One region of the Lentzea sp. NPDC058436 genome, then DNA from elsewhere that is predicted to be linked to it. Evidence: predicted binding sites of a transcription regulator. Region 1 holds the regulator's gene; the other holds the start of a gene.

Region 1 (7,278 bases):
CGACGAACCCGATCATGACCGGGTTGAGGTGGTCGAGAACCTGGTCCGAGTAGAAGCGTGTAGCGCGATCGGACGTCTCCAGGGCACATTGGAGGAAGTGCTCACCTCGTGAGCCAGGGAGTTCGACACGGTCGGGTGAGGGGGTTTCAGTCAACTCAGGCAGGGACACGCGGCCCACCCAAGCACGCAAGCACGCAACCCGGTACAGACGGACCCTCACATTCACACTGTTGCGGTAACAACTACTCACCTAGAGTGACCATGCTTCGCTCGAAGGTGGCATCAAGGAGTCAAACAGCTCGAACAGGGGTTACTGTCCACCCTGTCGGGGGACGGATGCTTGACGAGGACTACCGCGCCTTGCCGGCGCACCGGAAACGCCCTAATGAGAACGTGGAGACTGCGCGCGGACCATGACTGCGAACGCTGTGCTGAGCCCCATCCCAACCCCGCCACACCGAGAGCCCCCGCCCGGCGTCACCGCGATGGTGCGCATGATCCGGGAGAGCTTCGCGGTGGTGGAGCCGCACTCCGAAGAAGTGGCGAAGTTCTTCTACGGAATGCTCTTCTCGCTCTCGCCCGCCACACGCGAGATGTTCCCCGCCAACATGGAGGTGCAACGCAGCCGCCTGCTGCGCGCCCTCGTGCACGTGGTGCAGATGGTCGACCGCCCGGACGACCTCATCCCGTTCCTGCGTCAGCTGGGTCGTGACCACCGCAAGTTCGGTGTCATCAACGTCCACTACGAGGCGGTCGGGACGGCACTGCTGTCCGCGGTGAAGAAGTTCTCCGGCGCCGCCTGGACGCCCAAGGTCGAGATGGCGTGGGCCGAGGCCTACACCCTCATGGCCAGGGCGATGCAGGAGGCGGCCGACGCCGACAACGGGCCCGCCTACTGGCACGCGACGGTGCTGGAGCACCAGCGCGTCTCGTGGGACCTCGCCGTCGTGCGCCTGCAGCCGGACCACCCCGTCAGCTACAAGGCCGGTCAGTACGTCAGCGTGGAGACGCCGCAGCGCAAGCGCCTGTGGCGGTACTACTCGCCGGCGAACGCACCGCGCGAGGACGGCGTCATCGAGTTCCACATCCGGTCCGTGGACGGCGGCTGGGTGTCCCGCTCGGTGGTCGGCCACACGCAGGCCGGTGACACGTGGCGCATCGGACCGCCCATGGGACGTCTCTCGGTCGACCGCACGGCCGGGACCGACATCCTGATGGTGGCCGGTGGCACGGGTGTCGCGCCGATGCACGCGATCATCGACGAGATGGCGCAGTACGGCGAGAACCCGCGCGTGCACCTGTTCTACGGCGGCCGCACCCGCGAGGACCTCTACGACCTGGACAACCTGCAGCGCATCGCGACCACGAACCCGTGGCTCACGGTGGTGCCGGTGCTGGAGTCCGACCCCGGTGTCCGGGGTGTCGAGCAGGGCAGCCTCGCCGACGTGGTCACCCGCTACGGCGCGTGGGAAGAACGCGACGTCCTGGTCTGCGGCAGCCCCGCCATGATCAGGTCGACGGTCTCCCGCATGCTGGTCGCCGGAACGCCGCTCGACCGGATCAAGTACGACCCGTTCACGCTGGACTAAGCTCGGCACGTCGAAAGCGACTGGCGTGCCGAGGGTGGAACTGACCACCGGGAAGCGACGGCCGAGCGCACCGAACGCCTGGGTGCCCGGCACGGAGTGATGCCGTGCTGCGCGAAGTCGATCCCGAGATCGCCACCCTGATCCAGGCCGAGGAACGTCGTCAGGCCAGCAAGCTGCGCATGATCGCGTCCGAGAACGACGTGTCGCACGCCGTGCTTGAGGCAACAGGCTCGGTGCTGACGAACAAGTACTCCGAGGGCTACCCCGGCAAGCGGTACTACGAGGGCCAGCAGGTCATCGACCAGGTCGAGTTGCTGGCACAGGACCGCGCGAAGGCGCTGTTCGGCGTCGACCACGCGAACGTCCAGCCGTACTCGGGCTCCCCGGCCAACCTCGCCGTCTACCTGGCGTTCCTGCAGCCGGGCGACACCGTGATGGGCATGTCGCTGCCGATGGGCGGCCACCTGACGCACGGCTGGAGCGTCTCCGCCACCGGCAAGTGGTTCCGCAGCGTCCAGTACGAGGTCCGCAAGGACACCGGCCGCGTCGACATGGACGACGTCCGCGCGCTCGCTCTGGCCGAACGCCCGAAGGTGATCTTCTGCGGCGGCACGGCGATCCCGCGCACGATCGACTTCCCCGCGTTCGCCGAGATCGCGAACGAGGTCGGCGCGCTACTGGTCGCCGACATCGCGCACATCGCGGGCCTGGTCGCGGGCGGCTCGCACCCGTCACCGGTCGGGCACGCGCCGGTGATCACCACGACCACGCACAAGACGCTCAGGGGCCCGCGCGGCGCCATGATCCTCACCGACGCCGAGCACGCGAGGGCGATCGACCGCGCCGTCTTCCCCGGCCTGCAGGGCGGCCCGCACAACCACACGACCGCCGCGATCGCGGTGGCGCTGAAGGAAGCGGCTCAGCCGGAGTTCCGCGAGTACGCGCACATGATCGTCAAGAACGCGCAGGCGCTCGCGGAGGCGTTGCTGGAACGCGGCTTCGACCTGGTGTCCGGCGGCACGGACAACCACCTGGTGCTGATCGACCTGACGTCGAAGCTGATCGGCGGCAAGCCGGCCGCGCAGGCGCTCGACCGGGCGGGCATCGAGCTGAACTACAACGCCGTCCCGTTCGACACCCGCAAGCCGTTCGACCCGTCCGGCATCCGGCTCGGCACCCCCGGTGTCACCACCCGTGGCCTCAAGCCCGAGCAGATGCCGTTGATCGCGGACTGGATGGACCGCGCGGTCGCCGCGCACGACGACGACCAGGCGCTGGACCGCATCGCCGCCGAGGTCGGGGAGCTACTCGGCTCGCTGTAGCGAGTCGACCGCTTCGAGCACCTCGGCGAGCTGCCGGCGGGCGACTTCCGCGAAGTCCCCGCCGGTCTTCAGCCAGGTGGTGTAGCCGCGCGTGAACGCCAGCACGCCGAGCTCGGCGGCGACCACCGCGTCGAGCTCGGACACGCCGCGCTCGCGCAGCGCGTCCTCCACCGCCGTGGCGAACCCGACCATCTTCAACGCCTCGCGTTCGCGCAGCTCGGGGTTGCTCGCGATCACCGCGCTCCGCTGCGGCCCGTGCGCCCTGCGCTCCTCGGTGAGCCCGGCGGACACGGCGACGAGCGCCGCCTCGACCATGGCCAGCGGTCCCGCACCCTCCGGCGCGCCCGCGACCCCGTTGCCGAGCATCTCGGTCAGCACCTCCTGACCGCCGAACAGCACCTCGCGCTTGTCCCGGAAGTGCCGGAAGAACGTGCTCTTCGTGAGGCCCGCGCGCTCGGCGATCTGCGCGACCGCCGTGTTCTCGTACCCCTGCTCGCTGAACAGGTCGAGTGCGGCGAGCACCAACCGCTCCCGCGCGTCCGGCTCCCATCGACCCATGCCTCCATCATAAGTGACGAGACCAAGTCCCATCACTCTGCTACTGTTGATGAGACCAAGTCCCATCACTTGAAGGAAGTGCCATGAAGGTCTTCGTCACGGGAGCCAGCGGCCACGTCGGTTCGGCACTGGTCCCGGAACTGCTCACCGCGGGACACCAGGTCGTCGGACTGGCCCGCTCGGACGCGTCCGCCGCCAAGTTGGAGGCCCAGGGTGCCGCCGTCCAGCGCGGTGACCTCGACGACCTGGACGGGTTGCGCAAGGGCGCGGCCGAGGCGGACGCCGTGATCCACCTGGCGTTCAAGCACGAGGAGATGTACGCGGGCGACTACCAGGGGGCGTCGGAAGCAGACCTGGCCGTGGTCCACGCGTTCATCGACGAACTGTCCGGCACCGGCAAGGCGCTGGTCGGCACCGGCGGCACGCTGTCCTACTCCGGTCTCGGCCGCACGGCCACCGAGGAGGAACGGATCCCCAGCGAGGGTCCGCGCGGCGCCGCGCGCAACGCGATCATCGACGCCCAGGGCGTCCGCGGCTCGGTCGTGGTGCTCCCACCGACCGTCCACAGTGCACTGGACGTGGCCGGCTTCATCCCGATCCTGGTCAGGACCGCCCGTGCCACAGGCGTTTCCGGCTACCCCGGCGACGGAGCCAACCGCTGGTCCGCCGGGCACACGGTGGACGCGGCGCGGCTCTACCGGCTGGCGGCCGAGAAGGCTCCGGCGGGTTCGGTGCTGCACGCGGTCGCCGAGGAGGCCATCACCATGAAGGCGATCGCCGAGGTCATCGGGCGGAAGCTGGGCGTGCCGGTCGAGAGCATCCCTGCGGAACGGGCGCAGGAGCACTTCGGCCCGCTCGCGTTCATGGTCTCGCGGGACGCTCCGACGTCCGCGGAGCGCACGAAGGCGTTGCTGGGCTGGGAACCGAAGGAACCCGGCCTCCTGGAGGACCTGGAAGCCGGGTTCTACTTCGAGCAGAGGTGAGTCAGGGCAGGCCCTGCTCGCGCAACCAGTCGTCGATCACGCGTTGCTCGCGCTGGTCGCTCTTCTCGCGGGTCTCGGTGATCAGGCGCAGCCAGTAGAAGTCCGCTTCCAGCTCACCCGTCGAGATCAGCTCCATCACGCGCGGGAGCAGGTAGCGCACGAAGTTCTCGTCGCCGATCGTCCCCGACTTCAGCCAGAACCTCTCGACGTGCTCGGAGGTCAGCTCACGCAGCGGAACGGTCGTGAACGGCGCCACGTCCTGCGCTGTGACGCAGTGGTCGCAGAAGTCGACCACACGGGGACGCGGCGCCGCGAAGACCTCGTAAACGCGTTCGATCATTTGCGGGGCTTGGGTTTCCAGACGACGAGCGCGGTCTCCTGCCGGATCGGCACGAGATCACGACGATAGGACGCGTGCACCGCGGCGGCCGTGGAATCGGCCGCCGCCAACGCCTGCGCGAGTTCCTGCTGGAGTTCGACGACCCGCGACCGGAGGGCGTCCACCTGGTTCTCCAGGTCGATGATCCGCTTGATGCCGGCGAGGTTCACGCCCTCGTCCTGCGAGAGGCGCTGGACCTCGCGCAGCAGCACGATGTCGCGCATCGAGTAGCGGCGGCCGCCACCGGACGTGCGGCCCGGCGAGACCAGGCCCATCCGGTCGTAGGACCGCAGGGTCTGGGCGTGCAGGCCCGACAGCTGGGCCGCCACCGAGATCACGAAGAACGGCGTGTCTTCATCAGTCCCGGGAGGGAACGGAAAACCCACCGAACTCACCGCCCTTCAAGGAGTGCGTTCAGATCACCGCGCGGGTCGTGGTCGGTCGTCACGTCGGCGTAGGCCTGGAGGGCCTTGCGCGCGTCGGACGAGAGGTTGTTCGGCACCGCGACCTCCAGGGTGATCAGGAGATCGCCCGCGGTCCCGTCCCGCTTCTCGATCCCCTTGCCCCGCGCCCGCAGCACTCGCCCGGAGGCGGTGCCCGCCGGCACCTTCAAGGTCACCTTGCCGTCCAGCGTCGGCACGGTCAACGTCGTTCCGAGCGCGAGCTCGGAGAACGTCATCGGCGCCGTCAGCGTCAGGTCGTTGCCCTGACGGCCGAACACGCTGTGCGGGTTGACGTGCACGCGCACGAACAGGTCACCGTTCGGGCCGCCGTTGCGCCCCGGTTCCCCTTGTCCCGCAAGGCGTATCCGCTGGCCGTCGTCGACACCGGACGGGATCCGCACGGTCAGCGTGCGGGTCCGGGTGCTGACGCCGTCACCACCGCACTCGGGGCACGGGTCGTCGATGATCTTGCCGGTGCCGCGGCAGTCGCGGCACGGCTCGCTGAACGCGAACGCGCCCTGCGAGCGCGTGACCAGGCCGGAGCCCGAACACGTCGCGCAGGTGTGCGGCGTGGTGCCGGGCTTGGCACCGGAGCCCTTGCAGGTCGTGCAGGCGGCGGGGGACGACAGGCGCAACGGCACCGTCGCTCCCTTGACCGCCTCGGTGAAGTCGATGCGGACGTCGGTCTCGACGTCCTCACCACGGCGCGGCCTCGTGGCCGAACCGGGCGTCGCGCCGCCGCGCCGGTTGAACAGGCCGCCGAGCAGGTCGCCCAGGCCGCCGCCACCGGTGCCCTGCGCGGCACGGCCGAACAGGTCGTTGACGTCGAAGCCGCCGGAGCCGAAGCCACCGGAGCCCGGGAAACCGCCGCCACCCGCGAACAGGCGGCGGGCCTCGTCGTACTGCTTGCGCTTGGCCGGGTCCGACAGGACGCCGTAGGCCTCGGAGACCGCCTTGAAGCGGGCCTCGGCCTTGGCGTCACCGGGGTTCGCGTCGGGGTGCAGCTCGCGGGCGAGCTTGCGGTACGACTTCTTGATCTCGTCCGCGGTCGCCTCTGAGGAGACGCCCAGCTCGCGGTAGAAGTCCTTTTCGATCCAGTCCCTCTGACTCACCGGACGTCTCCTCCTTTCAGGCGTCTTCGGCCGGGGCGGCTGCGGCGGGCTCGTGGTCGGTCACCGCGACGAGCGCGGGCCGGACGAGCTTCTCGCCGAACGTGTAGCCACGGCGCAGGACGGCGGACACGGTCGGGCCGTCGACGTCCGGGGACGTGCTGTGCTGCACGGCCTCGTGCACCGACGGGTCGAACGCCTCGCCCTCGTGCGCGAACGGCTCCAGGCCGGACTTCTGCAACGTGGAGACGAGCTTGTCCGCGACCGCCTTGAACGCACCGGTCAGGTCGCCGTGCGCGGCGGCCCGTTCGATGTCGTCGAGCACCGAGAGGAGCTCGGAGGCGACGGACGCCTTCGCGTTGGTGATCACCGCTTCGCGGTCGCGTTCCACCCGCTTGCGGTAGTTCGCGTACTCGGCGGTGAGCCGCTGGAGGTCGGCGGTGCGCTCGTCGAGCTGGGTCTTCAGCTCGGCGGCCACCTCGTCCACGACCTCGGCGACCAGGGGCTCTTCGGAAGCGGGAGCGCCTTCCTCCGGTGCCGCGTGGGCCGGCGGCCGGACCTCGCCCGTTTCGGGGTCGATCCGGCGCCGGTCGTTCACGACGACCTGAGGCTGCTCCTCGTCAGGGGCGGCATGCCTCGGTTCGGTCACTTCTTCTCGTCCTCGTCCACGATCTCGGCGTCGACGACGTCGTCGTCCTTCTTCGCACCAGCACCGGCACCGGCGCCCGCACCAGCGGCACCCGGCGCGTCAGCACCAGGGGCCTCGGCACCGGCGGCACCGGGAGCGTTGGCGTAGATCGCCTGGCCGATGGCCTGAGACTCGGTCGCGAGCTTCTCCACCGCGGCCTTGATGGCGGCGATGTCGGTGCCCTTGAGCGCCTCGTTCGCCTCGGCG
Region 2 (7,278 bases), on a different contig from region 1:
CGACGGCCTGGTCGCGCTGGACAACCCGCGCCCTGAAGGCATGGAGAACCCGGCCCCGCAGAAGGCGCCGGACTCGAAGACGCCGCGCACGAACCCGTACATGCCGACGCAGGACACGCAGGCGGCGCAGTTCGCCACCGCGCACCCGAAGTGGGACGGCCGCGGCACGACCATCGCGGTGATCGACTCCGGCATCGACCTGGACACGCCGGCCCTGCAGACGACCAGCACCGGTGAGCGCAAGATCATCGACTGGTACAACGCGAACGCCACGAACTCCGGCGACGGCACCTGGGTCACCATGACCAAGACCGGCCGCACCGGCACGTTCACCGAGGGCGGCAAGACCTACAAGGCGCCCGCCACCGGCGGCCCCTACTCGTTCGGCCTCTTCAGCGAGACCGCGGGCGACCTGAACCTGTCGAACAGCGAGACCGGCGGTGACATCAACCGCGACGGCGACCGCACGGACTCGTTCGGTGTCATCCAGGACATCACGACGAAGGAAGTCTTCGTCGACACCGACGGTGACGGCGACTTCACCAACAACAAGCGCATGATCGACTACAAGGTCAAGCAGGACGTCGGCTTCTTCGGCACCGACAACCCCGCGACCCCCGTCGTCGACCGCATCGCGTTCGTCGTGCAGACCGACCGCTCGATCTACGACAACGCGGGCACCCCGTACGTCAACCTGGGCATCTCGGGCGCCGCGCACGGCACGCACGTCGCCGGCATCACGGCCGCCAACAAGATGTTCGACGGCAAGATGGCCGGTGCGGCGCCGGGCGCGAAGCTCATCGCCATCAAGGCCTGCCTCTCGACGCCGTCCTGCACCAGCTCCGGTCTCATCGACGGTGTCCTCTACGCCGCGCGCAACGGCGCCGACGTCGTGAACATCTCCATCGGTGGCCTCCCGGCGCTCAACGACGGCAACAACGCCCGTGCGGAGCTCTACAACCGCACGATCAACGAGTACAACGTCCAGATCTTCATCTCGGCGGGCAACTCGGGCGCTGGCGCCAACACCGTCGGTGACCCGTCGGTCGCCACGGACGCGGTGAGCGTCGGCTCGTACATCACCAAGGAGACCTGGCTCTCCAACTACGGCTCGAAGACCGCGCAGAAGCAGAACCTGCACGGCTTCTCGTCGCGCGGCCCGCGTGAGGACGGCGGCTTCAAGCCGAACATCGTCGCGCCCGGCTCGGCGATCTCCACCACGCCGCGCTGGCAGGCCGGTGGCCCCGTGACCGGCACCTACGCCCTCCCGCCCGGCTACTCGCAGTTCAACGGCACGTCGATGGCCTCCCCGCAGGCGACCGGTGCCGCCGCGCTGCTCGTGAGCGCGTACAAGGCCACGCACAACGGCCAGCGCCCGACCAGCGCCGAGCTGCGCTACGCGATCCAGCGCAGCGCGAACTACGTGGACACCCTCGGTGCCTACGAGCAGGGCGCGGGTCTGTTCAACACCAACGCCGCGTGGAAGCTGCTGGACAAGCACGGTGTGCCGAACCAGGTCACCACGTCCGTCCCGGTCAACACCGTCCTCGCGGGCCTGCTGGCCACGCCGGGCGTCGGTGTCGGCATCCACGACCGCGAAGGCGTGACCGCGGGCCAGGAGTACACCCGCACCTACACGCTGACCCGCACCACGGGCCACCAGGACGAGACGTTCAACGTCTCCTGGAAGGGCAACGACGGCACGTTCACGGCGGCGAAGAAGATCAAGCTGCCGCTGAACACGCCGGTCCAGTTCCCCGTCAAGATCAAGGCGAAGAACTCGGGCGCCCACAGCGCCGTCCTGCAGCTCGACAACCCGGAGACGCCCGGCGTCGACGTGCAGACCCTGAACACCGTGTTCGCGGCGGAGAACTTCAACGCCGCCAACAAGTTCTCGGTCACGAAGTCCGGCAAGATCGCGCGCAACCAGTCGACCAGCCTCTTCGTGAACGTGCCCAAGGGCACCACCGCGCTGAAGGTCGACCTGACCGGCGGCGGCGCCGAGGCCGGCAAGGGCCAGGTCCGCTTCCTGCGCTACACCCCGCAGGGTGTCGGCTTCGACGTCAACTCGTCGACCAACTGCTACAACCCGGACGCCGGTGCCGGTTGTGCCGGTGGCTCGCCCACCAGCCGCACGGTCGCCAGCCCGATGGCCGGTGTGTGGGAGATCGTGATCGAGGCGCGTCGCACCTCCGACGCCGCCGAGGCGCCGTACTCGGTGACCGCGTCGGTGCTCGGCACGACCATCAGCCCGAACCCGGACGTCATCCCGTCCGCGGCGCTGGGTGCCCCGGTCGAGCGCGCGTACACCGTCACGAACACGCAGGCCAGCTTCAACGGCCGGCTCGCGGCGGGTTCGGTCGGCAGTGCCAAGACGGCCCGCCCGACCATCGCGAACCTCGCGCAGCAGCAGTACCCGATCACCGTCGCGGCCGGTTCGACGCGGCTCACCGTCACGATCAGCAACACCGCCGACCAGGGCGCTGACCTCGACCTGCTGGTCTACAACTGCACGTCGGGCAGCTGCGTGCTCGCCGGTCAGTCGGCGGACGCGGACTCCGAGGAGTCCGTGACCATCAACAACCCGGCCGCAGGCAACTGGGTCGCCCTGGTGGACGGCTACGCGGTGCCCGCGGGCACCACGGAGTTCGACTACTTCGACGTCTTCACCTCGGCCGGTCTCGGCACGCTCACCGTGTCCGACACCAACGCCGAGCGCGCCGCCGGTGCGACGTGGAACGCGACGGGTGTCATCACGCCGCTGGGCCAGCCCGGTGCCGGCCGCGTGCTGCGTGGCGAGCTCGAGGTGCGCACGGCCGACAACACCGTTGTCGGTACCGGCGCCGTGATCGTCCAGGCAGTCAGCTAGCAGCTCGGTAGTACGTAGAAAGCCCCAGAATCCACGAGATTCTGGGGCTTTCTACGGTTCCGGCAGCTTGTTGCTCATCGGTTCGTCCAAGTCCACCTTGGACACACCTGTGATCAGATACGCGTTCTCCACCGCGTCGACCGGCATCTCGGCGCGCAGGTAGCCGATTCTGGGATCCCGCGACTCGACGGTCGCGCCCAGCCTCGTCAGTGCCTGCTCGACCTCCTCGTCGCGTCCCGGCTGCACGGAGATCATCAGTGGCACTGTGAGGTGGCCGTCGCGCTTCGCCTGCTCGATCCGGTTCTTGTCCGGTTTCGCCGATGACACGACAGGGACCTCCGCGGACGGCACGGTTGGGGACCCGTTCGTACCACAGCTACCGAGAGCCAGCGCGCAAAACGCGACGGCGAGCGGTCTTCTCATGGTGGGAGGACGGAACGGGTTCGGCAGGCGGTTGCACCTGATTTCCGGAAGTTCTACTGCTTGGGACCCGCAAACGCTTGCTCACGCAGCGCTCCGTCCACGCTCTCGCCGAACACCCGAGCGTCCGTGTGCTGGTCAGAGGCCGGTTGTGCCTTCTTGACGCCGGTGACCGCGCGCGTCCGGATCTGCGGCAGCGCACCGGTGTGCTGACGGTGCACCCAGTCGACCAGGTGCTCCCGCGTGAGGCAGCGCAGATCCCACAGCTTGCCTGCGTCGGCCGCGCTCACGAGCGCACGCACCCGCACGAACCCCTGCGTCGCTTGCGTCACCTGCAACACGGACACCCGCCCGTCCCACAGGTCACTGCCCTCCAGCATGGACCGCATCTCCTGCCGCATCGCCTCGACCGGCACCGTCCAGTCGAGATCGAGCTCGACGGTCCCGAGCAACGCAGACTGCGTGCGCGTCCAGTTCTCGAACGGGGTCTTCAGGAAGTGCGACGTGGGCAGCACCAGCCGCCGGTCGTCCCACAGGTGCAGCACCACGTACGTGAGCGTGATGTCCTCGACGCGTCCCCACTCGCCTTCGACGACCACGACGTCGTCGAGCCGCACCGCGTCGCTGAACGCGATCTGCAGCCCCGAGATCAGGTTGCCCAGCAACGACTGCGCGGAGAACGCCGCCACCGCACCGATCACCGCCGCGGACGCCAGCACCGTCGACCCGACCGCCCGCGCACCGGGGAACGTCATCAGGATCGCGCCCACCGCCAGCACGCCGATGACCACCAGCACCAGCCGCCGCACCAGCGTGACCTGCGTGTGCACGCGCCGCGCGTGCCGGTTGTCCGTGACGTCCGTGCGGATCCGCGAGAGAGATATGTCCACAAGGGTGCTGATCAGCGCCGCCAGCAGCCACGCACTGGCCAGGATCAGAGCGATGCCCAGCACGTGCAGCACCACCGGCGCGTCCACCGGGTACACGCTCAGGCTTATCTGGGCGGCCAGGAACGCTCCGAACACCTGGCCGGGCCGGTACATCTTCCCGCTGTGGGTGAAGCGGCGCACCAGCCGGTGGATCACCTCCACCACGAGCAGTGCGAAGACCACGGAGCAGCCCATGACGACGAACAGCACGTTTCCTCCTCCCGTATCGGGGCCGGGTACCCGGCCCGCTGGGCGAGGAACACCATGAGTCACCTCACGACGGGTCGCGCTCCTGCGGTTTGAGTCACAGCGACCAAAAGGGGGTTGCAACCTGGGTTTGAGTTTGTAAGACTCAAACCATGTTCACCGCAGCGGAGGCCCTGGAACGGGTCGAGAGCGCCAGGTCGGCCGAGGACCTGTTCGGGCCGCGCACCACCGACCCGGACAAGCGCAGGCAGGCGAAACGCCTGTACCACGCGCTGGCCTCGGTCCTGCACCCCGACGTGGCGGCCGGTGCGAGGGCGCACGCGGCGTCGGCGAACCTGACCCGCCTGCACCACGAGTGGACCCAGAGCACGACGGTCGAGCTCAGGACCAGGACCGGCGTCTACCGCGTCGGGGAGCCGTTCGCGGTCGGCAGCATCGCCAACCTGTACGAGTCGGACGGGCCGCACGTGGTCAAGGTCGTGCGCAACCCGGCTCTCAACCCGTTGCTGCACGGCGAGTGGCACGCGCTGCGGTCCCTCGAACGCTTCACGGACCGGAACCAGTGGCTGCGGCCGTTCTACCCGCGCCTGCTCGACACGTCGGGCGACGTGGCCAAGGGCAGCAGGGCCTTCACGGTCCTGGACCCGCTGCGCAAGGGCTTCGTGACGCTGAAGGACGTTCAGAACGCGTTCCCGAACGGGCTCGACGGCCGCGACTACGCGTGGATGCACCGCAGGCTGCTCAAAGCACTGGCCGGTGCGCACCAGATCGGTCTGGTGCACGGCGCGGTCACCGCCGAGAACGTCCTGGTGCACCCGGAACAGCACGGGATCGTGCTGGCCGGCTGGTCGTTCGCCGTCGAGGAGGGCCAGCGGCTCCTCGCCACCAGCCGCACCATCGCCTACCCGCCGGAGGTCGAGGCGGGCGAACCGGTCACGGCCGCCACGGACGTCCACATGGCACACACGCTGATGCTCGACCTGCTGGCACACAACGAACATCGGCAACGAACCTTCGCGCGGGGCTGTCTCCAGGACCGTCCGTCCAGGCGCCCTGACGCGAGAGACCTGCTCGACGAGTACGACGAACTGCTCGACGACCTCTACGGCCCACGGGTTTTCCGCCCGTTCGCACTTCCAGAAGGAGCATGACCATGGGACACGGCAAGTGGGACGACAACGCCTACGCCGCGGCGAAGACCTTCCGCGCGGCCAAGGGAATCGCCGACTTCGGCTACACCGCCGCGATCAAGTCGACGCCCGCGTCGAGCTGGAAGGCCGCTCCGTCGCTCGACCCGTTCAAGGTGGCCTACCGCGAGTGCCGCGACTCGCCTGACCACGCCGACTCGACACCGATCGCCGTGCTGTTCGACGTGACCGGGTCGATGGGCGCGGTGCCGCGGATCATGCAGGGCAAGCTCGGCAAGCTGCACGGTCTGTTGCAGCGCAAGGGATATCTCGCGGACCCGCAGCTGATGTTCGGTGGCATCGGGGACGCCGACAGCGACCGCGTACCGCTGCAGGTCGGTCAGTTCGAGTCGGACAACCGCATGGACGAGCAGCTGCGCGACATCTTCCTCGAAGGCAACGGCGGCGGGCAGAAGAGCGAGTCCTACGAGCTGGCCGCGTACTTCGTCGCACGGCACGTCGTCACCGACGCGTGGCAGAAGCGCGGCCGCAAGGGCTACCTGTTCATCATCGGCGACGAGCTGAACAAGCCGCGGCTGGAGGCCAGGCACATCCGCCGGATCATCGGTGACGACGTCAAGCAGGACATCGACCCGGTGTCGGTCTACCGCGAGCTCGCCCGCAAGTGGAACGTCTACTTCATCCTCCCCAACCAGTCGTCGTACTTCAACGACGACAGCATCGGTGAGCACTGGCGGACGATCCTCGGGCAGAACTTCCTCAAGCTCGACGACCCTGGCGCCGTGTGCGAGTTGATCGCCGCGACGATCGGCCTGGAGGAGCAGGTGGTCGACCTCGACCAGGCCCTGGTGGACCTCGCCGAGATCGGGTCGGTCGCCGAGAGCAAGGCCGTCGGCAAGGCGCTGGTCGCGGTCGGCACCGGCAAGCGCGAGGTCGTGGCCGCGCCGCTCGGCATCGACGGCCCCGACGACGTGGCGCTGAGCTGATGAACGACCACGTGATCGTCGTCGGGCTGGGGTTCGGCGACGAGGGCAAGGGGGCGGTGGTCGACGCGCTGTGCGCCGACCGCCCGGTGTCGGCCGTCGTGCGGTTCAACGGGGGAGCGCAGGCCGCGCACAACGTGGTCACCGACGGCCGGCACCACACCTTCAGCCAGTTCGGGTCCGGCACGCTCGCGGGCGTGCCGACCTGGCTCTCCCGGTACGTGCTCGTCGAACCGATCGCGCTGGCGACCGAGTCTCGCGAGCTGGAGGAGATCGGCGTCGCCGACCCGCTGTCGCTGATGTCGATCGACGCTGACGCGCTGCTCACGACGCCGTTCCACGTCGCCGCGAACCGGGCTCGTGAGAGGGCGCGCGGCGGCGACCGGCACGGGTCGTGCGGCAAGGGCATCGGCGAGACCGTCTGGTACGGGCTGCTCGCCGGGGCGGCCGAGGGGGACGTGGTCGAGGACCAGCTGGTGCTCGGCGAGCCCGGCCCCGCCCCGACCGTCGGCGACTGCCTGAACCCGTTGCGGCTCAGGCAGAAGCTCGACGCTCTCGCGCGGTTCTACGAGCCGCTGATCGGCGACGGCCCGAGCGTGGACGAGCTGGTCGAGCTCTACCGCTCGTTCGCCGACGCCGTCCGCATCACCCAGGGCCACGAAGGGCTGCTCGACGCGGGCCGAGTCGTCTTCGAGGGCGCGCAGGGCGTCCTGCTCGACGAG

The links. The regulator HspR, encoded in region 1, represses chaperone genes until heat shock. The targets are predictions, from matches to a motif close to ANNTTGAGTNNNNNNNACTCAANNT.
Region 2: ACFWN2_RS26870 (adenylate cyclase) is a predicted target of HspR. The motif match lies at 4,553-4,577, and genes of this name have one in related genera.

The regions. Positions count from the first base shown of each region.
Region 1 covers NZ_JBHXLF010000009.1:34,654-41,931, forward strand. Annotated here, with positions in the region: gene ACFWN2_RS28100 (pyridoxamine 5'-phosphate oxidase family protein) at 1-178, opposite strand, end outside; gene ACFWN2_RS28105 (FAD-binding oxidoreductase) at 486-1,589, shown strand; ZMP/ZTP riboswitch at 1,596-1,680, shown strand; gene glyA (serine hydroxymethyltransferase) at 1,694-2,911, shown strand; gene ACFWN2_RS28115 (TetR/AcrR family transcriptional regulator) at 2,894-3,469, opposite strand; gene ACFWN2_RS28120 (SDR family oxidoreductase) at 3,553-4,452, shown strand; gene ACFWN2_RS28125 (hypothetical protein) at 4,454-4,792, opposite strand; gene ACFWN2_RS28130 (heat shock protein transcriptional repressor HspR) at 4,789-5,217, opposite strand; gene dnaJ (molecular chaperone DnaJ) at 5,223-6,386, opposite strand; gene grpE (nucleotide exchange factor GrpE) at 6,403-7,032, opposite strand; gene dnaK (molecular chaperone DnaK) at 7,029-7,278, opposite strand, start outside.
Region 2 covers NZ_JBHXLF010000008.1:43,594-50,871, forward strand. Annotated here, with positions in the region: gene ACFWN2_RS26855 (S8 family serine peptidase) at 1-2,869, shown strand, start outside; gene ACFWN2_RS26860 (hypothetical protein) at 2,921-3,196, opposite strand; gene ACFWN2_RS26865 (mechanosensitive ion channel family protein) at 3,346-4,428, opposite strand; gene ACFWN2_RS26870 (adenylate cyclase) at 4,578-5,576, shown strand; gene ACFWN2_RS26875 (hypothetical protein) at 5,579-6,559, shown strand; gene ACFWN2_RS26880 (adenylosuccinate synthetase) at 6,559-7,278, shown strand, end outside.